Regions from separate parts of the Agrobacterium sp. CG160-95 genome, predicted to be linked through region 2. Evidence: riboswitches for the same ligand, from Rfam matches in the RefSeq annotation. Region 2 holds a riboswitch; the other holds the start of a gene.
The links. Region 2 has a riboswitch for S-adenosylmethionine ahead of ACQZ63_RS04930 (O-succinylhomoserine sulfhydrylase). Riboswitches for the same ligand answer to the same signal wherever they lie in the genome.
Positions count from the first base shown of each region.

Region 1 (7,357 bases), on a different contig from region 2:
CGAGAAGGCGCTCACCCTGCGCGGTCCCAACATCGCCGCGGATTTTGAAGCGCTTGTGATCGATTACATCGAAAAGCGTTTTGGCCGGAAAGATGCGGCGGAGTAAAAACTACCGTGAAAATGCCGAAATTCCACTGTCATACCGCCTGAACCCTTCGGAGCATCAAAACACATGATCAAAAAAATCGCGATCGTTGCCCTTTGCGGGACCTATCTTTCCGCCTGCACCACCACCGATCCCTATACGGGTGAGCAGAAGATGTCGAACACGGCGGGCGGCGCTGGTATCGGCGCTGTCGTCGGTGCTCTCGGTGGTCTGGCTGTCGGCGGTTCGCCGGTCGGTCGCCGCAACGCAGCCCTCATCGGCGCCGGCATCGGTGCACTCGCCGGTGGCGCAATCGGCAATTACATGGATGGTCAGGAATCCGAGCTTCGCGCCCAGCTTCAGGGCACTGGCGTTTCGGTTACCCGCCGTGGCGACAGCATCGTTCTCAACATGCCGTCGAACATCACCTTCGCGACGGATCAGGATCAGGTCATCCCGCCCTTCTATCAGACACTCGATTCCGTCGCCATCGTGCTGAACAAGTTCAACCGCACGCTCATCGACATCAACGGCCATACCGACTCCACCGGCAGCCAGCAGCACAACCAGGCGCTTTCCGAGCGTCGTGCGGCGTCTGTTGCAAACTATCTCGGCGCACGCGGCGTCGACCAGCGCCGTATTTCGACGCTCGGCTTCGGCCCCTCGCAGCCGATCGCTTCGAACGCAACGCCGGATGGCCGCGCTCAGAACCGTCGCGTCGAAGTGCTGATTTCGCCGCTCAAGGGCTGATTGGCTGAAAAACGGTGAGCCGGGAAACCGGCTCAGCTTTTCCGTTCGGCGATGAATCTGGCGGCCGCGATGAGTATCGCGGCCTTTTCGCCGTAGGGGGCCAGAAGTTCGGAGGCTTCCGCCACCTGTTCCTGAAGCTTGAGGCGCGCCCAGTCTTCACCGCGTAGTGCCACCAGCGTTCCCTTGCCGCGTGCGGCATCCTTGCCGGTTGCCTTGCCCATGGTGGCGGCATCGGCGGTCAGATCCAGGAGATCGTCGGCAAGCTGGAAGGCAAGGCCGATCTTTTCACCGAAGAGGCGCAGTCTTTGCCTTTCGGAAACATCGCTGCCGCCGATGATCGCGCCTGCCTCGCAGGCGAAGCGCAGCAGTGCACCGGTTTTCATAGCCTGCAATGTAATAATGCCGGCCTCATCAGGTGCGTTCTTTTCCGCAGCCAGATCGAGCGCCTGACCGCCCGCCATGCCGCCGACGCCTGCGGCGCGGGCGAGCGAGAGAACGAGAGACGCCTTGCGGTCTGCCTGGAGAGGATTTTCGTCCGATGCGATAATGTCGAAGGCGAGTGTCAGCAGGCTGTCGCCTGCGAGAATGGCGGTCGCCTCGTCGAATTTGCGGTGCACTGTCGGCTGGCCGCGGCGCAGGTCGTCGTCATCCATCGCTGGCAGATCGTCGTGCACCAGCGAGTAACAATGCAGGCATTCCAGCGCGGCACCGACATAATGGGCTGCTTCAGCATTTCCGCCGAGCAAGGCCGTGCTTTCTATGACGAGGAAGGGCCGCAGGCGTTTGCCGCCGTTCAGCACGCCATGACGCATGGCGTCGAGCAGGTTTTGCGGGCGCGTAATCTCATCCGCACGCGCCTCTGCGGAAAGCAGGCGACCAAGCAGGGATTCGGTCTGTGCCGCGTTATCGCGCAGCTTCGTTTCGAAATTCGTCATCTGAGCGTCCATGCCGCGCTCTTTGGCATGGCGCGCGGGGCCAGGCAACCTTTTCGTGATTCCTGAGGTCAACTGTTTGACCGGACTCGCCTTGAAGGCGGCAATGGAATATGAAAGGCTTCGATTGGTGCGGGGCTTTGACGAATATTGAGCAGTACGCCTGAAAGCGACGCAGATTACGCCGTGCTGGCGGAAGACCGGAGCAGTCCGAAGGTGGATTTTCGCACGTTGGCAAAGCGTATCATCATGACCTTGCTGGCGTTGCTGATCCTGCCCTATCTGCTGATCCCGGTTTATGCCCTGCCTTTCATGCGGCCGGTCTCGACGCTGATGCTTGCCGATCTGGTGACACTTCAGGGTTATGACCGGCGCTGGGTGCCGCTCGAGGATATTTCGCCGCGCCTTGTGCAATCCGTAATGATGTCCGAGGACGGACAATTCTGTTTCCACGGCGGCGTTGACTGGAACCAGATGCAGTCCGTCGTCAACAATGCGCTCGAAGGCGCGTCCACCCGTGGCGCCAGCACTATTCCCATGCAGACGGCCAAGAACCTGTTCCTCTGGAACGGCCGCTCGTTCTTGCGCAAGGGGCTGGAGTTGCCGCTGGCGATTGCTGCCGATTTCGTCTGGTCCAAAAAACGGATGATGGAGATTTATCTCAACGTTGCCGAATGGGGACCCGGCATTTACGGCATCGAGGCCGCAGCACAGCACCATTTCAAGGTACCGGCGGCAAAGCTCAGCTCCCGCCAAGCGGCACTGCTTGCCGTTTCCCTACCCAATCCCATCGATCGCGTTGCCAGCAAGCCGGGGCGTGGTTTGCAACGGCTTGCCGGCCTTATCGAACGGCGAGCCCGAGCATCGGGCGGTTATGTGGGATGCGTGCTGGACTGAACCCAGCCCGCCGCCTCAACCCTTCTTGAAAATATAGTCGGTTTCCTGACGCAGGGTCTCGCCGGGACGCAGGATCGCGTAGGGGAAATCGGGATGATTGACGGCATCCGGCCATATCTGCGTTTCCAGACAAAAACCGGCAAAGGGGCCATAATGGCGGCCATCGAGGCCCGGAACGGGAACATTCAGCTTGAAGGCTGAATAGAATTGCACGCCGGGTTCGGTGGTGTGAACCTCAAGGGCAATGTCGGAGGCGGGCGAATAGGCGCGGGCAACCTTGCGCTTGGCGCGACGCTCGGGCGAAAGGCAGAAATTATGGTCGTAGAGCACCTGCTCGCCATCCTCCGTTCGCCGCATCGGCGTCGGGTGGCGCAGGTCGAAGACGGTGCCTTCGACGGAGCGGATTTCGCCTGTCGGGATCTGTTTGTCGTTGGTTGGCAGATAAAAGTCAGCGGCGATGCTGATCTCATGTCCAAGTGCGGTATCAGCACCGTCGAGGTTGAAATAGGAATGCTGGCAGATATTGGCGATGGTCGGTTGGTCGGTCACCGTTTCATAGACCACCGAAAGCACGCCGCCGTCGCGGATCGTATAGGTCGCGGTCACCGTGCAATTGCCGGGATAACCGGCGCGGCCGTCGGGATCGATGATCTGCAGAACCGCATGGCTTTCGCCGTGTTCCATCAGCATCCAGTTACGTTTGCCCATCCCGTCGCTGCCGCCATGCAGGTGGCTGACGCCTTTTTCGTTCAGTTCCAGCTGGTATTCGTGCCCGTCGATCGAGAATTTTCCGTCACCGATACGGTTGGCGTTGCGGCCGGGTGTCGCGCCGAAATAGGATGAATATTTGTAGTCCTCGAATGTATCGAAGCCGAGAACGAGCGGCGGCTGGTGCCCATCGAGGCGCAGGTCCTGAATGACGGCGCCCCAGGTGATAACCTTGGCCGTCAGCCCGCCCTTCGAGATGGTGACACGCTCAACCTTTTCGCCGGTTGTCGTGAAACCGAAATTCTCCCGTGCCGCCGCGTCGCTCATTGCGTCATTCTCCCGATATCTTTGAATTGCCGGCGGACGTTGCGTCATTTTCCGGCAATTCGCAATCCCGCAATTTACGCCGCTAGTTTGCCGATTGCTTCGAGGTCATAAGGCGTCGTCTGATATATCTCGTTGATCCAGTTGCCGAAAAACAGATGGGCATGGCTGCGCCAGCGGTTGAGCGGGGCAAGCTCCGGATCATTGTGCGGAAAATAATCATGCGGCAGCTTGATTGGAACGCCCGAGTTCACATCGCGGAAATATTCATCCGAAAGCGAGGTTGAATCATATTCGACGTGGTTGAACATATAGAGGCGGTTTCCCTCTTTTTCATGCACCAGACATACGCCCATTTCCTCTGACTCCATCAGGATTTCGAGTTCCGGGTGTTTTTCGATGTCGGCGCGGCGCACTTCCGTCCAGCGTGAGACCGGAACCTGAAAGTCGTCGGAAAAACCGTTGAGATATATGGACGAGGGGCAGAGATTGCGGTGACGATAGACGCCGAAAGCCTTTTCCTTCAGTTCGTATTTCGGCACACCATGGAAATGGTAGATGGCGGCCATCGCGCCCCAGCAGACGTTCAGCGTCGAATGGACGTTGGTTTGCGTCCAGTCGAAAATCTTTTGCATCTCGTTCCAGTAGGTCACGTCTTCATAGTCAAGCATCTCGATGGGCGCGCCTGTGATGATGAAACCGTCGAACTTGCGGTGGCGCACTTCCTCCCATGTCTCATAGAAGGACAGAAGGTGCTCTTCCGGCGTATTCTTGGCACGATGGCCGCCAATGCGGATCAGCGAAAACTCCACCTGCAGCGGCGATGCGCCGACGAGGCGCGCCATCTGCACTTCCGTCTTGATCTTGTTCGGCATGAGATTGAGAAGCCCGATCTGGAGCGGGCGGATATCCTGCCGGATGGCCGCCGTTTCTGTCATGACCCGCACGCCCTCATGAACGAGGGTGTCGAAGGCGGGAAGGGTATCGGGAATCTTGATCGGCATGTCGAACTCTCTTTTCGGATGACGTAAAGAACGTTGCGAAAACAAAAAAACCGGCAGCGAAATCGCAGCCGGTCCCAGGAAATTACCCTTTTCCTCGACCCTTTAGCGACTTCTTTAAAGTGGCTGCAAGCCGGTCGGCAAATCACCACTGAGGCGTTTCATAATCCCGAAGCCGACGAAAATCAATATCGGCTGATTTCATCGGGTTTCTGCCTTTCCATTTTTGCCTGAGGTGCGATAAGGCAGGGCATGGATAGAGAACGCTTCACCATTCTGCTTGGCGGCGATGTCACCGTTACCGACCGCCTCAAAGCGGCGGTTGAGGGTAGCCGTGTGATTGCGGCCGATGGCGGCATGCGCCATGCCGCACCGCTCGGGCTCACACCCGAGCTTTGGGTGGGGGATTTCGATTCCACCGACAAGGACCTGCTGGACGCCTGGCCCGATGTGGTGCGACAGCCCTATCCCGCTGCAAAGGCTGTGACCGATGGCGAAATTGCGGTGTCGGAGGCACTTGCCCGCGGCGCGCGTTCTCTGGTGCTTGCCGGTGCGCTTGGTGGAGCGAGAAGCGACCACGCACTTCAGCACCTCCTTTACGCGGTGGCGCTTACTGAGCGTGGTCTCAACGTTACGCTGACCTCCGGCGAAGAGGAGGCCCGCCCGCTGCTGGCGGGGTCGTTCGACCTTGATCTGCCTCCCGGTGCGCTGTTTTCCGTTGCCGGGTTTACCGACCTTGTGGGGCTCGATATCGGCAATGTGCGTTATCCTATCAAGGATTTCCCGCTTGCTTTCGGCTCTTCCCGCACTATTTCCAATGTCGCGAATGGCGGCCCCGTGCATTTCTCGCTGAAAAGCGGAAAAGCCATCGTGCTCGCCCGCCCTTATGATCTGACCGGAGCCTGACGCCTTGGCACCCCCAATTTTGAAACTCGATGACATCAAGCTGACCTTCGGCGTGACCCCGCTGCTCGACGGCGCCAATCTTCAGGTGGAGCCGGGCGACCGCATCTGCCTTGTCGGACGTAACGGTTCGGGCAAGTCGACCCTGATGAAGATCGCCGCCGGTCTGGTCGAGGCGCAGTCGGGCGAGGTTTTCCGTCACCCCTCCGCCACCATCCGTTATCTGGAACAGGCGCCGGATTTTGCCGGTTACGACACCGTGCAGGCCTATGCCGAGGCGGGGCTGGGACCTGGCGACGATCCCTATCGCGTTACCTATATTCTCGAGCATCTGGGCCTGACGGGACAGGAACATCCGGATAGCCTGTCCGGCGGCGAAGCGCGGCGTGCGGCCCTTGCCCGCGTCATGGCCCCTGAACCCGATATTCTGATGCTGGACGAGCCGACCAACCATCTGGACCTGCCCACAATCGAATGGCTTGAAGGCGAGTTGCAGCAGACGCGTAGCGCGCTGGTGCTGATCTCGCACGACAGGCGTTTTCTGGAAAAGGTTTCGACCTCGACCGTGTGGCTGGATCGCGGCCAGTCCCGTCGTCTCAATCGCGGTTTTGCGCATTTCGAGGAATGGCGCGACAAGGTGCTGGAAGAGGAAGAGCTGGAGCAGCACAAGCTCGGCAAGGCCATCGAGCGTGAAGAACACTGGATGCGTTACGGCGTGACCGCGAGACGCAAGCGCAACATGCGCCGCGTGGGCGAGCTTCAGGCAATGCGTGCGGACTATCGCGGCCACAAGGGACCGCAGGGCAGCGTGCAGGCGACGGCTGCGGAGGTGCGGGAATCCGGCAAACTGGTCATCGAGGCAGACGCAATCACTAAGTCTTACGGCGAGCGCGTGATCATCGCGCCGTTTTCGCTGCGGGTGCATCGCGGTGATTGCATCGGTCTCGTCGGGCCGAACGGTGCCGGCAAGACAACGCTTTTGAAGATGCTGACCGGCCAGCTTCAGCCCGATAGCGGCACGGTAAAGCTCGGCACCAATCTGGAAATCGCGACGCTTGATCAGAAGCGTGAAGATCTCAATCCAAACGATACGCTCGCTCATTACCTCACCGACGGTCGCGGCGACAATTTGCTGGTCAATGGCGAGTTGAAACATGTGACGGGTTACATGAAGGACTTCCTGTTCCAGCCGGAACAGGCCCGCACGCCCATCCGCAACCTCTCCGGTGGTGAGCGCGCCCGTCTTATTCTTGCGCGCATTCTGGCGCGGCCTACCAACCTGCTGATCCTTGACGAGCCGACCAACGATCTCGATATCGAAACACTCGATCTGTTGCAGGAAATCGTTGCGGGCTTTTCCGGCACGGTCATTCTCGTCAGCCACGACCGCGATTTCCTCGACCGTACCGTCACCTCCACAATCGCGCCCGCCAATCCGGACCAGCCGGACGGACGCTGGATCGAATATGCCGGCGGCTATTCGGACATGATGGCGCAACGCAAGGGTGCTGCGGAAGAAAAGCGCAAGGCGGAGAAGCAGGAAAAGGCAAAGACCGCCCCTTCCGCCTCCGCGTCGCAGGACGCTTCAAAGGCCAAGGGCAAGCTTTCTTTCAAGCAAAAATTTGCGCTCGAAAACCTTCCAAAGGAGATGGAGAAGGCGCAGGGCGAAATCGCCAAGCGTGAGCAGCGCATGGCCGATCCCAATCTGTTCACCAAGGACCCGGCTACCTTCAATACGCTGGCGCAGGAAATGACGA
Region 1 is NZ_JBNWDU010000006.1:182,423-189,779, reverse strand. It holds gene ispG (flavodoxin-dependent (E)-4-hydroxy-3-methylbut-2-enyl-diphosphate synthase) at 1-106, shown strand, start outside; gene ACQZ63_RS20575 (OmpA family protein) at 173-835, shown strand; gene ACQZ63_RS20570 (polyprenyl synthetase family protein) at 868-1,782, opposite strand; gene mtgA (monofunctional biosynthetic peptidoglycan transglycosylase) at 1,918-2,664, shown strand; gene ACQZ63_RS20560 (aldose epimerase family protein) at 2,680-3,699, opposite strand; gene metA (homoserine O-acetyltransferase MetA) at 3,774-4,700, opposite strand; SAM riboswitch at 4,783-4,859, opposite strand; gene ACQZ63_RS20550 (thiamine diphosphokinase) at 4,950-5,603, shown strand; gene ACQZ63_RS20545 (ABC-F family ATP-binding cassette domain-containing protein) at 5,608-7,357, shown strand, end outside.
Region 1: linked by a shared signal. The riboswitch ahead of metA (homoserine O-acetyltransferase MetA) and the one ahead of ACQZ63_RS04930 (O-succinylhomoserine sulfhydrylase) in region 2 are both predicted to bind S-adenosylmethionine.

Region 2 (7,357 bases):
GCACGTATCGACGCGGCTGCCGCCTCCCTGACGGTTGCGAAACAGGCAAAAAGCGCCTGAAAAAATCAAGAGCGGGCCTCTCTTCAGGGGCTCGCAAGCATGGGACAGATTAGAATGGGTTCACCAAAACATTTTCTGGACCTCTCGGCCGTCGGGTCGGAGGATCTGCGGACAATTCTTGATGATGCGCGCACGCGCAAGATTGCCACCAAAACCGGCACGGCGGAAAAGCCGCTTGCTGGCAAGATGCTGGCAATGATTTTCGAAAAACCGTCCACACGCACCCGCGTCTCCTTCGATGTCGGCATGCGCCAGCTCGGCGGTGAGACCCTGTTCCTGTCGGGCACGGAAATGCAGCTGGGCCGCGCGGAAACGATTGGCGATACGGCCAAGGTGCTGTCGCGCTATGTCGATGCCATCATGATCCGCACCACGGATCACTCGCGTCTGCTCGAGCTTGCCGAACACGCCACCGTGCCTGTTATCAATGGCCTGACGGACGACACGCATCCCTGCCAGATTATGGCGGATATATTGACGTTCGAGGAACATCGCGGCCCGGTCAAGGGCAAGACCATTGCCTGGACGGGTGACGGCAATAATGTGCTGCATTCGTTCGTGGAAGGCTCCGCCCGTTTCGGTTACCGCATGGCGATGGCAGTACCGATGGGTTCGGAACCGCACGACAAGTTCCTGAACTGGGCACGCAACAATGGTGGCGAAATCTCGCTGTACCACGATGCCGATAAAGCAGTGGCGGGCGCTGATTGCGTCGTCACCGATACCTGGGTGTCCATGAACCAGGAACACAAGGCGCGCGGCCACAATATCTTCCAGCCTTATCAGGTCAATGAAGCGCTGATGGCGAAGGCCAACAAGGAAGCGCTGTTCATGCACTGCCTGCCGGCGCATCGCGGCGAGGAAGTAACGGATGCAGTGATCGACGGGCCGCAATCGGTGGTCTTCGACGAGGCGGAAAACCGGCTCCATGCTCAGAAGTCCATTATTGCATGGTGCATGGGCGTCATCTGACCGCTATCGGCCGGGTGCTTGAACTCGGCGATGCACATTCCCATCTGTGGGGCTTCGAAGACGCTCGTCGGCTTTTCGCTGGCGGGCCACCTCACGATTTGCACGATTTTCCCCGGAGGCGGTTTCGCTTCCCGGATCTCTGTGCGACAAGCTGAAAAAGTACATTTTAAAAGCCGGACTTTTGGACGGTAGCGGCGCAACGGCTGCGCCAAGGAGTTATGACATGGCAGATGTAACGGTTGAACTGGACAATCTCGATTTAGCTGGCGACGACAAGGTTGTGCCCTTTCAGGTCGAAGGTCTGGACGTGCGCGGTCGCGCCGTACAGGTCGGGCCGCTGTTGAATGCCATCCTCGAACGTCACGAATATCCCGAGATTGTCGCCCGCCTGCTGGCGGAAGCAACGGTTCTGACGGCGCTGATCGGCACATCCCTGAAATTTTCCGGCAAGCTGACTGTGCAGACCAAGGGCGACGGCCCGGTTGACCTTCTGGTGGCGGATTTCACCGCGCCCGAGAGCATGCGCGCTTATGCTCGTTTCGATGAGGAGCGGCTGGCGGAAGCTGTCGCTGCGGGGCAAACCTCGCCCGAACAACTGCTCGGAACCGGCATTCTGGCCTTCACCATCGATCAGGGCGTCGGCATGCAGCCTTATCAGGGCATCGTGCCGCTGGACGGTTCTTCGCTGGAAGAAATCGCCGGGGTTTATTTCCGTCAGTCGGAACAGCTTCCCACCCGCGTGCGCCTCGGCGTTGCCCAGTTCTTCGACCGTGACGGCGAAGGCAAGCCGCGCCATAGCTGGCGTGCAGGCGGCGTGATTGCCCAGTTCCTGCCGCAGGCGCCCGAGCGTTTGCGCATGCGCGATCTCCATGGCGGTGACGGCGACGAGGGCGATTATGAAGTGGCGGAGGACGATGCCTGGACAGAGGCAGTGTCGCTGCTGAATACGGTGGATACCGACGAGCTGACCGATCCGCAGGTGCCAGTGGAGCGTCTGCTTTACAGGCTTTTCCACGAGAGCGGCGTTCGCATCTACGATCCGCAGGTCATTTTCGACCGTTGCAGCTGTTCACGGGACAAGATCAAGGGTGTGCTGTCCGGTTTCACCGCTGAGGAGATCAAGGCGAGTGAGGAAGACGGTGCGATTGCCGTGACGTGCGAGTTCTGCTCCACGACCTATCGTTACGATGTCAGCGAGTTTGAAAACGTCTGACGAGGAGAGCCGCGCTTGTGAATGGCGCGGCTTTTTTGTCAGTTCAGCACCCGCAACAGGCCGGGTGAATCCAGTGAAAAGGCGGGGATGGTGACGTTGAACACCTCGCCTTTGTCCGTTTCCATTTCATAGTGGCCAAACATAAGGCCTGACGGCGTATCCAGCGGGCAGCCGGATGAATATTCGTAACTGTCGCCGGGGTTCAGATGCGGTTTTTCGCCGACGACACCCGGCCCGTAGACCTCATCCACCTGTCCGTTCTGGTCGGTGATGTGCCAATAGCGGTTGACGAGTGTTATCGGAACATCGGAATTGTTCGAGATCACGACTTTATAGCCCCAGACATAACGATCGTCATCCGGGTCGGACTGCTCCTCGAGATAATACGGATCGACCGTTACCTCGATATCCCTTGTCAGAGCACGATACATACGCGCCACACCTCGATATTTTCCCTGCTGCCATCATCCTACACTACAGGTTCTGGCTATCGTCAAGAAAATGAATGACTTGACGACCACGTGCATCTTCTGTTGCGCCGTTTTTTCACCGTTAGGGATAACGGTAAAGGTAAATATTGGTTGCCCGACGCGGGCTCTCACCCAGGCGGGATGCGTGCCATGGCCCGACGGCGAAGTCGGGCCATGGCGGTATGTCGATTGAATCCTTAAACTGAAACGGCCGCAAGACCCTTCGCCAGATCTTCCAGCAGATCGTCCGTATCTTCGATACCGCAGGAAAGACGCAAGGTCCCGCCGGAAATACCCAGTTCGGCACGCGCCTCGTCGGTCAGGTTCTTGTGCGTCGTGGTGCCAGGGTGGGTAATGAGGCTCTTGGCATCGCCGAGATTGTTGGAAATCTTCACGATATCAAGCGCGTTCTGCAGTGCGAATGCCGCTTCCTTGCCGCCCTTCAGTTCGAAAGCCACGAGCGTCGAGCCGCCCGACATCTGCCGCGCGATGATGTCTGCCTGCGGATGGTCGGCGCGACCAGGATAGATCACTTTGGCAACCTTGCCGCTGTCGGCGAGGAAATCGGCGATCTTCGAGGCATTGGCCGTCTGTTGCTTGACACGCAGCGGCAGGGTTTCGATGCCCTTCAGCAGCGTCCAGGCATTGAACGGCGACATGGCTGGGCCGGTGTGGCGGAAATAGTCCTGCAGCTCTTCCTCAATCCACTTCTTGTCGGAAAGGATCACGCCGCCAAGGCAACGGCCCTGACCGTCAATATGCTTCGTCGCCGAATAAACGACGATATGGGCGCCGAGTTCGAGTGGCTTCTGGAAAAGCGGTGTGGCGAAAACATTGTCGACAACCACTTTCGCGCCGATCTGGTTGGCGAGCTTCGCCACGCCGGCAATATCCACCACTTCGAGCGTTGGGTTGGTCGGGCTTTCGAGGAAAAACAGCTTGGTGTTCGGCTGGATCGCCTTTTCCCAATTGTTGAGATCGCGTCCGTCGATCAGCGTGCACTCGATGCCGTATTTGGGTGCAAGCGTTTCTACCACCCAACGGCAGGAGCCAAAAAGCGCGCGGGCAGCAACGATGTGATCGCCGGCACGCAGCTGGCACATGATGGCGGCTGTCACGGCGGCCATGCCGGAGGCAAGCGCACGGGCGTCTTCCGCACCTTCCAGCAGGCACATGCGCTTTTCGAACATGTCATTGGTCGGGCTTGCATAGCGGGCATAGATGAAGCCATCCGTTTCGCCCTTGAAGCGCGCTTCGGCGGCTTCGGAGTTTTCGTAAACGAAACCCTGGGTCAGATAGATCGCTTCCGACGTTTCACCATAGGGTGAGCGTAGCGTACCACCGTGAACGAGCTGGGTTGCCGGGCGCCATTTATTGCTCATGTGATCACCTCAAAACAAAAAAACCGGTCGCAAAAGCAGACCGGTTCCTAGCACCCGGTCTTTTTAGCCACTTGTTTAACGTGGCTGCAAGCCGACCGGCCAAATCACCACGGGATAAGCTTGCCATACTGCCGTGACCGGCTTGCGTCAATGCTTTCCTTTTGGTTTTGTCGCCGTAAAAAGGAATGATGATCATGACCAGAACCACGGGCATTTTGGCGGATGGCGCGATCAGGGCGCTGTTTGCGGGCGGCAAGCTGAAAAGCGAGGCTGATCTCGATGTCGATCAGGTGCAACCCGCGAGCCTCGATCTGAGACTGGGCTCCAAAGCCTATCGCGTGCGCGCCAGTTTCATGCCCGGCCCCGGAACCCGAGTCATCGACAAGCTCAACCGCTTCAGCCTGCACGAGGTCGATCTGAGCGAGGGGGCGGTGCTGGAAACCGGTTGCGTCTACATCGTGCCCTTGATGGAGAGCCTCGAGCTGCCGGCGGATATGTCGGCTTCGGCCAATCCGAAAAGCTCGACGGGGCGTCTTGATATCTTCACCCGTGTCATGACCGACAATGCGCAGGAATTCGACAAGATACCTGCGGGCTATGCCGGCCCGCTCTATCTGGAAATCAGCCCGCGCACCTTCCCGGTCGTCGTGCGCCGTGGCTCGCGCCTCTCGCAAATCCGTTTCCGCATCGGCCACTCGTTGCTCAACGAAGCCGAGCTTCTGAAATTGCACGAGACGGAGATGCTGGTCGCCAGCGAAACCCCTAATGTGACCGGCGGCGGCATCGCGCTTTCCATCGACCTAAAGGGGTTTGGCGAAAAAGGGCTGATCGGCTATCGCGGCAAGCATCACACAGCGGTGGTAGATGTCGACAAGAAGGCTCAGCACGATGTTCTCGATTTCTGGGAACCTCTATACGCCCGCGGCCGTGCCGAACTGATCCTCGATCCGGATGAGTTCTATATTCTCGTTTCGCGTGAAGCCGTGCATGTACCGCCACTTTATGCGGCCGAAATGACGCCCTTTGATCCCTTGGTGGGCGAGTTCCGCGTGCATTATGCGGGCTTCTTCGATCCAGGCTTCGGCCATGCGCAGGCGGGCGGCACGGGCAGCCGCGCCGTTCTCGAGGTGCGCAGCCACGAGGTGCCCTTCATCCTCGAACACGGCCAGATCGTCGGCCGGCTTGTTTACGAGCACATGTTGCAAAAACCTGATGGCCTCTACGGCAGCGGCCTTGGCTCCAACTATCAGGCACAGGGCCTGAAGCTCTCCAAGCATTTCCGCACCGAGTAATGATCCTGTCGGGTGCTTGACACCCGATAAGAACTGTCCGATGTCTTGTGCGCGGCGCGGGTGTAGCTCAATGGTAGAGCAGCAGCTTCCCAAGCTGAATACGAGGGTTCGATTCCCTTCACCCGCTCCATATTTTCAAGGCAATCCAAACAACTTCCTGGCCAGCCAAAAGCGCGCATGTCACCGCCATCGCTGCGGCAAACGTGCGACTATGCGATTTAGCTTGACTACAATTAAATTGCACGTAATAGTTGATGCGGTCGTAACATTATTGGGGGAGTGTTATGAGTCGCAAGCTTCTTTCGGAATTTCTTGGCACTTTCTGGCTCGTGTTCGGAGGTTGCGGCAGTGCGGTTTTTGCCGCTGCTTTTCCTGAACTCGGCATTGGCTTTCTCGGTGTCGCTTTCGCTTTCGGTCTCACGGTTTTGACCATGGCCTATGCGGTCGGCGGCATTTCGGGCGGTCATTTTAATCCGGCCGTTTCCGTCGGTCTGTCCGTTGCTGGCAAATTTCCGGCATCGAACCTCGTTCCTTACATAGTGGCGCAGGTTTTAGGGGCGATTGTCGCGGCGGGGGCGCTTTATGTCATCCTTACCGGCAAAGCCGGTGCCGATATTGGCGGTTTTGCCGCAAATGGTTACGGGGAACATTCACCGGGTGGATATTCGCTCGTGTCGGCGCTGCTGATCGAAGTCATTTTGACGGCATTTTTCCTGATCGTCATTCTGGGATCGACGCATGGCAGGGTTCCCATTGGTTTTGCGCCGATCGCAATCGGCCTTGCTCTCACACTTATTCATCTGATCTCCATTCCGGTCACCAATACATCCGTCAATCCGGCCCGCTCGACGGGACAGGCATTGTTTGTTGGTGGATGGGCGCTGCAACAGCTCTGGCTGTTCTGGCTCGCTCCGATCCTCGGAGGCGCAATCGGCGCCGTGGTCTGGAAACTTTTCGGCGAGAAAGACTAAGGCTCAAGGCCCGCTTTCTCCGGCCCGCACAGACATGAATGGGAAGCATTGTTTCTCCGAATGGTCGGGGAAACCTGTGAGGAGGATGACATGGATCTTACTTCGATATTGGCCCAAATTGTCGGCGGTGCGGTTGGCGGTTCGGCCGGCGGAAAAATACTCAAGGATTCTGATCTCGGTGCGCTCGGCAACCTGATTGCCGGCGCTATTGGCGGCATCGGCGGAGGAACCGTGCTCGGATCGCTGCTCGGGACGGCGGGAACTGCTGCCGCCGGCGGCATGGATATAGGCGCTCTTGCCGGCCAGCTTGTTGGCGGCGGCGTCGGCGGCCTGATTGTCCAGATCATTGTGGGCCTTATCAAGAACAAGCTCGTTACCAAGTAGAGCTGCTCGGCCGATCTTTTGCGAAGCGATAAAGCTTGCCGATGGAGAAACCTCGATCGGCAAGGCGTTTTGGTTTGTGCCATATCCGCAGTGGCGGCGCTGACGGAACCGGAATTCGTTTATGAAATCTGGTCGTCAGGCCTTGTTCCTGATGACCGGCATATGCGGCGTCTTGTTCCAGACGAACGGCTTGGTTTTCAATTCCACCACGGCGCGCCATGCGGCGAGTGACAGCATCAGCCAGTAAAGCGGTATCGCCAACCAGCGCCGTCCGACCTGTTGTTTCTCATGAGCTATCATCCTGTTTCTGCCCATCAGTACGAAGATCGCGTAGCTTCCGAAAATATTCAGCGTATCGATGAAAAACAGAATGCCCTGCCAGGAAAGCAGCATATCCGCGCCGTTTTCCCGGATTGCTATGGCCATGAAGGCGAAGGAAACAAACAGCAAGGGATGGGCCAGCGACGACAGAAGCATGCCGCCGATCAGCAGCTGAAAGACGATATAGGCGATCCATCCCATGCGGCGCGCGGTCGTGAAGGGCGAGCGGGTCATGACCAGCCAGCTTTGCAGCCAGCCCTTGTACCAACGCGCGCGCTGGTTCAGCCAGACG
Region 2 is NZ_JBNWDU010000001.1:985,902-993,258, reverse strand. It holds gene ACQZ63_RS04950 (aspartate aminotransferase family protein) at 1-60, shown strand, start outside; gene argF (ornithine carbamoyltransferase) at 115-1,032, shown strand; gene ACQZ63_RS04940 (Hsp33 family molecular chaperone) at 1,256-2,245, shown strand; gene apaG (Co2+/Mg2+ efflux protein ApaG) at 2,284-2,676, opposite strand; gene ACQZ63_RS04930 (O-succinylhomoserine sulfhydrylase) at 2,913-4,097, opposite strand; SAM riboswitch at 4,140-4,218, opposite strand; gene ACQZ63_RS04925 (2'-deoxycytidine 5'-triphosphate deaminase) at 4,292-5,389, shown strand; tRNA gene ACQZ63_RS04920 (tRNA-Gly) at 5,446-5,519, shown strand; gene aqpZ (aquaporin Z) at 5,674-6,360, shown strand; gene ACQZ63_RS04910 (hypothetical protein) at 6,451-6,744, shown strand; gene ACQZ63_RS04905 (glycosyltransferase family 2 protein) at 6,880-7,357, opposite strand, start outside.